2 regions of the Alteromonas sp. H02 genome follow, and region 1 is predicted to be linked to the other one. Evidence: predicted binding sites of a transcription regulator. Region 1 holds the regulator's gene; the other holds the start of a gene.
The links. The regulator sigma-54, encoded in region 1, starts transcription at its own class of promoters, with help from an activator protein. The targets are predictions, from matches to a motif close to GTTGGCACGNNNNTNGNNT.
Positions count from the first base shown of each region.

Region 1 (3,212 bases):
GCACTGGCGGCGAATCCAAAATTTATTTTGCTCGATGAACCCTTTGCGGGAGTTGACCCAATTTCGGTTAATGATATAAAGAAGATCATACAGCATCTTCGTGACCGTGGAATTGGTATCCTGATTACCGACCACAACGTCCGGGAAACCCTCGACGTATGCGAGAAAGCCTACATTGTGAGTCAGGGGGAATTAATCGCCCAGGGCACCGCCGAACAGGTTTTAAGTAATCAAAAGGTCAAGGATGTATACCTGGGTGAGCAATTCAGGCTATAGTTAGATGCATATAGACAACAAATTTTGTCCCGATCAATAATAAGCAAGGCGTTAAGAACAGAAGTAGATGAAACCATCTTTACAGCTCAAATTTAGTCAACAACTTACTATGACGCCACAATTGCAGCAGGCGATTAAACTGCTGCAACTATCTACTCTGGATTTACAACAGGAAATCCAGGAAGCGCTCGATTCAAATCCGTTATTGGAAGTTGATGACAACAGCGACAACGATACGGTTGAGAAAAGTAAACTCGATGCGGAAGCGGATGCCGCAGCAACCGCCAGCACCGAGACCAGCATGGACACCAATGAGGCCCTCGAAAAGAACGAGTTGCCCGACGAATTACCCATCGACAGCACCTGGGATGAATATTATTCGGCCTCCTCAGCGCCAGCGCCAGGCCCTGCTTCCAACGACGATGAGAATGTTTTTCAGGGTGAAACCACCGACAATATTCAGGACCACCTGCTCTGGCAAATGCGCCTCACGCCCTTCAGCGATGTAGACCGTGCCATTGCGATTGCCATTATTGATTCGATTGACGAATCAGGATATTTAACCGTAACAGTTGAAGATATCCTGCAGAGCGTCAATACTGAAGATATGGAAGAACCGGTTGAAGTGGACGAAATTGAATGCGTGCTGAAACGGATCCAAATGTTCGACCCGATTGGTTCAGGCTCACGTACCCCGCAGGAGTGTCTACTGGTCCAGTTAAAACAATTTGCTCCCGACACGCCATGGCTCAAGGAAGCAAAAACCCTGATTGAAGACTATGCCGACCTGCTGGGCAGCAAGGACTATCGCACCTTAATGCGTAAATCACGCCTGAAGGAAGACGATTTGCGTGAAGCAATGCGCTTACTGCAAACCCTTAATCCGCGTCCGGGCAGTGCATTAATTACTCAGGAGCCCGAGTACGTTATTCCCGACGTATCGGTCACCAAGAAAAAAGGCCGTTGGGTGGTTGAACTCAATCCCGACAGCCTGCCAAAACTGAGCGTAAATCAGCAGTACGCTGCCATGAGCCGTCAGGCCCGCAACAGTTCAGATTCCCAGTTTATTCGCTCGCATATGCAGGAAGCCAAGTGGTTTATCAAGAGCCTGGAGTCGCGTAACGAAACCTTGCTCAAGGTTGCTAACTGCATTGTGCAGCAGCAAATGGGCTTTTTCGAACACGGCCCGGAAATGATGAAGCCTATGGTCCTCAATGACGTAGCCGAAATGGTTGATATGCATGAATCTACCATTTCGCGGGTAACCACTCAGAAATACATGCACACCCCCCGCGGTATTTTTGAACTGAAGTATTTCTTCTCCAGCCACGTAGCCACCGAGTCGGGCGGAGAATGTTCATCTACTGCCATCCGCGCTCTGATTAAAAAACTGGTTGCCGCCGAGAAGCCCAGTAAACCACTAAGCGACAGCAAAATTGCTCAATTGTTGGCCGAACAAGGTATAAAAGTTGCCCGGCGGACAATAGCAAAATACCGGGAATCCTTGTCGATTCCACCGTCTAACCAACGCAAGAGCCTTATTTAGGCCGAAATATAAGGAAGACGAACTATGCAAATAAATCTTACAGGTCATCACATCGAGATAACCGATTCTTTGCGTAATTATGTTGATACCAAGTTTAGTAAACTGGAGCGCCACTTTGATCACATATCCAATGTGCATGTGATCCTCAACGTGGAAAAGCTTGCTCAAAAAGCCGAAGCCACGATGCATTTGAGTGGCGCGGAAGTATTTGCCTCGTCAGAAAATCAAGATATGTATGCCGCGATAGACAGTATGGTCGACAAACTGGATCGCCAGGTAATTAAGCATAAGGAAAAGCTCAAAAAGCACTAGGCCCAATTTAACCTTATGAATATTCAAGCCTTAGTTAGCCTGGATCGCACTGAATGTGCGGTCCAGTGCAACAGTAAAAAAAGAATTTTAGAAATCATCAGCGATATTGCTGCCGAAACCAACGCCGAAATTCAAAAAGAAGACGCGCTTAACGCCCTGCTCAGTCGTGAAAAAATGGGCAGCACCGGCATTGGCAATGGCATAGCGTTGCCGCATGGCAGACTGGCTAATCTTTCCAACGTAACAGCCGTGGTAGTAACCACCAACCCAGCCATTGCCTTTGACGCCATTGATGATAAACCGGTTGATATCTTTTTTGCCATTCTGGTACCAGAAAACCAGACCGAGGGGCATTTGCAGACCCTCGCCACGATTGCCGGCAAGTTAAGCCAGAAAAGCATTGTAAAAACCATCCGTAACGCCGAATCGAAGGAACAGGTTATCGCCGCACTATGCGACGAGGCTGCAAATTAGTCCGGCAGGGAGTCTGACAAAACCATGAAACTCATTATCATCAGCGGGCGCTCCGGCTCCGGCAAATCCGTTGCGCTAAGGGCGCTGGAAGATTTAGGCTACTACTGCGTTGATAACATTCCGGTAAACCTGCTCCCCACCCTCACCCATACCGTGGTCGACGAATACGATCAGGTAGCCGTGAGCATCGACGTGCGTAACCTGCCAAAGGATCCCGATGAATTAGTTGAGATTCTCGACTATCTGCCCTCGTCCTGGTCGATGACCATTGTTTACCTTGACGCCAGTGATGACATGCTGGTGAAGCGCTTTAGTGAAACCCGCCGCCTGCACCCGCTGGCCAAATTGAATAAATCCCTGGCCGATGCCATTCAGGCAGAAAAAGAATTACTCGCGCCCATTACCGAGCGGGCCGACCTGTACATTGATACCGACAGATTATCGATTCACCAGCTCGCCGAACTTATCCGCGAACGTATTCTGGGTAAAAAGAGCTCAAGGTTAGTGTTGGTATTTGAGTCATTCGGCTTTAAGCACGGCATACCCAAAGACGCGGATTACGTGTTTGATGTTCGCTTTCTACCCAACCCGCACTGGGAGCCGG
Region 1 covers NZ_CM185021.1:4,263,409-4,266,620, forward strand. The annotation lists gene lptB (LPS export ABC transporter ATP-binding protein) at 1-276, shown strand, start outside; gene AC566Q_RS19785 (RNA polymerase factor sigma-54) at 344-1,822, shown strand; gene hpf (ribosome hibernation promoting factor) at 1,847-2,134, shown strand; gene ptsN (PTS IIA-like nitrogen regulatory protein PtsN) at 2,150-2,608, shown strand; gene rapZ (RNase adapter RapZ) at 2,633-3,212, shown strand, end outside.

Region 2 (3,212 bases), 2.2 Mb from region 1:
ATGGCGGAGCTTTGTAATTTGCGGTAAGCCTGCTGCTCCGACAAGTTGCCTTGCTGCATCAACAGCAACTTGGCCCGGTCAATCACTTTTTGCTCACTAAGTGCCTGTCTGGCGGCACCGAGCTCATCGGCCATATCCTCAATACGCTGAGCCTGACCGCGGATAAGGTCATAAAATGATTTATGCGCTGACAGGGCAGAACCTTCGGGCAGTTTTTTCGCTTCTCTTCCGGCGCCCTTAAGGCCCTTTACCGTATTGTCGTAAAGCATGGTAATTGGCGTATCAGTAAGTGGTGGTGAACTGTTCAGTGTTGCGATCAGTAATTCATGATTACGCAGCTCTTCTTCGGCCTGTTGAATGCGCAGTGTAGCCTGATCGGTAAGGCGGTCGGTCAGGTGCTCTTCAATTGACTGCATGGCATCAATACGCTGCGTCGCGATGTCGTACCAAATTTCGCTGAGTTCAGCCGAGCATTCTCCGCCAGAGGCCAGCGACTGGATCATTTCGCGTAATCGGGTGATCTGGGTGGCCGTGTCGCTGGTTTGCTGTAACTGCCACATTTGCATTTCTTCTTCATCAGCAAAGTTTTCGAAGGTTTCAAAACAGTGTAGTTGAGAATCACTGAGGGCACTCACCCGATCGCCCAGATCACTGTCGAAGTGACTCTCGGCAAAGCCAATGGCACCCCACGCCCGTTCCTGCCCGGCGTATTCTTTTCCCTGCATAAAGTTAAACAGGGCAACCAGTAAGCGTGTCATGGTGGGATCGCTGGCCACATCGGCCGCCTCAAACACTACGTCGAGTAAACCGGTAATTAAGCGGCAGTACGCGTTGGTAGATTCCAGCGGCGTAAGTTGTTGCTTGGCAATTTTATTGCGCAAATCGGGTAAGTGATCCATACCCTGCAGGGCAAAGGTGATACTGCTAAGCAATCGCATGGACTGGCCGTTGTCGTGCTGGCCAAGATAAAGCGACTTAAGCAGGCTGCGTAAATTCTGCTCGCAGACTTCACTGGCGGTTATTTGCTGCTGACGTTGCTCACCAAACCGGTCGCCCTTAGAACCTAAGAATACATTGCTTAAACCACGTTCGCGCTGGAGCTGATGAATCATGTCTTTTACGGCTTTTACCGTGCGGCAGTTTGAAGACAAATGCTGTAATGCCTGAATTTCCTGATGCTTAGCTGACAATAAAAATCGCTTGGTAATGTCACTGTGTTTGCTCATCAGGCGCTCCGAAATGTTCGCTGGCTGTTAAACCTGAGAGATAAGCAATTCTTATTCCTATGTAATACTTTAGTCATAAAGCGCGCTGTTTGCGGTTTAAATCAACAGTAAATGGACGGTTTGCCTAAAATACGCGCAATAATAACCGCAGCATAGTAAGTTGTACCGTTAATGGATGCACTTAATTGGTGAAATTGCGCTATCGTGGCGCGCTATGCTTAAGGGGAATTGTTTTGAAAAATTACAGACTATTTTTAAGTTGTTGATAAATAGATTTAATTTGTTTTTATATGAATTGGCATCGAAATTGTATTTGTAAAAACAGCAAACCGTAATGGTTTTACAATTGGAAAAGAATTCGGATAAAGGCGTCCGCAACTTACTTCTCAGGGGGTGAGTGCGGACGCCTTTTTTTGTGCCTGACGATTGTAATGAAGTGTTTGTGGGTGTGTTTTTGTTCAATATATTTAGGTGATTAATATGGCGTATTTACTACCTTCTGAGTTTGCAACCAAAATGGTTGATGCGGGTGAATCGAAGATTTACATGTCGACCCGCGACACGTTAATTCGTGCTTTTATGGCTGGTGCTATTCTGGCGCTTGCTGCAGTATTTGCGATTACAATCGCTGTTAAAACCGGTGTGTTTCTGATTGGGGCTATCCTGTTTCCGGTTGGGTTCTGTATGCTTTATCTGATGGGCTTTGACCTGTTAACCGGTGTGTTTGTATTGGCGCCGCTGGCCTGGCTGGCTAAACGGCCCGGTGTTACCTGGCCGCAAATTTTACGTAACTGGGGACTGGTGTTCCTGGGTAACTTTGCCGGTGCGTTAACCGTTGCTTTTATGATGTCGTTTATCTTTACCATGGGTTACAACACCGATGGCGGCGCTATTGCTACCAAAGTGGCCGGTATCGGTGAGGCGCGTACTCTGGGTTATGCTGAATACGGTGCAGCTGGCTGGTTTACTATTTTTATCCGCGGCATGCTGTGTAACTGGATGGTATCACTGGGTGTAGTCGGTGCGATGATTTCTACCCACGTGAGCGGTAAGGTACTGGCGATGTGGATGCCTATCATGCTGTTCTTCTTTATGGGTTTTGAACATTCAGTGGTTAATATGTTCCTGTTCCCGTTTGGCCTGATTATGGGGGGTGACTTCTCTGTGATGGATTATTTCATCTGGAACGAGATCCCAACAGCTTTAGGTAACCTGGTAGGTGGTTTAGCGTTCACTGGTCTGACGCTTTATTCAACGCACGTTAAAACGGCACCTAAGCGTGTACTGGCCACAGGTGGTACTAACAAAGCAGTGCCTGCGGCGAAAGTGAACGATAAAGTATAATATTTTATGCCTGAAGTACGCTGGGGAGCATTCTCCGGCAAAGGAATAAAAAACATTAATCAGGACTGTCACGCTGTGACAGTGCCTGATTTTTCGCGTTTGCAGCGTCGTGGCGTGATTGCCGCCGTAGCAGACGGGATCAGCAGTAGTCAGGTAAGTCAGTACGCCAGCGAACTGGCTATAAATGAGTTTGTTCGCGATTACCTGATGACTGCCGACGTATGGTCACCAGCGCGTGCCGCCGAGCTGGTCCTGCGAACCCTTAACACCCGCTTGTATATCAAGTCACAGCTTAGCCCTTATCGGGAGAATCCGGATAAGGGCTACGTGTGTACTTTTAGTGCCGTGCTGCTGCATGGTGACAAAGCCATCTTGCTGCACTGCGGTGACAGCCGTATTTATCATGTGCGTCAGCACAAGGCCCAATTGTGTACCGTAGACCATCGTCAGCAAGGTGAGGGCGGCCAGTATTATTTGAGTAATGCACTGGGTATTAAGCCCGAATTACATGTCGATATTAGCGTCAGGGATATTCAGCCCGGCGATACCTTTGTGGTGATGACCGACGGTATCGCCGAAACGCTTAGTGTCGAAGACTGGTTAGCCGTTTTACATCAAGCTAACACCGACTCCGACTTAAAT
Region 2 covers NZ_CM185021.1:2,098,450-2,101,661, forward strand. The annotation lists gene AC566Q_RS09630 (nitrate- and nitrite sensing domain-containing protein) at 1-1,226, opposite strand, end outside; gene AC566Q_RS09635 (formate/nitrite transporter family protein) at 1,707-2,570, shown strand; gene AC566Q_RS09640 (bifunctional protein-serine/threonine kinase/phosphatase) at 2,577-3,212, shown strand, end outside.
Region 2: AC566Q_RS09635 (formate/nitrite transporter family protein) is a predicted target of sigma-54. The motif match lies at 1,521-1,539, and genes of this name have one in related genera.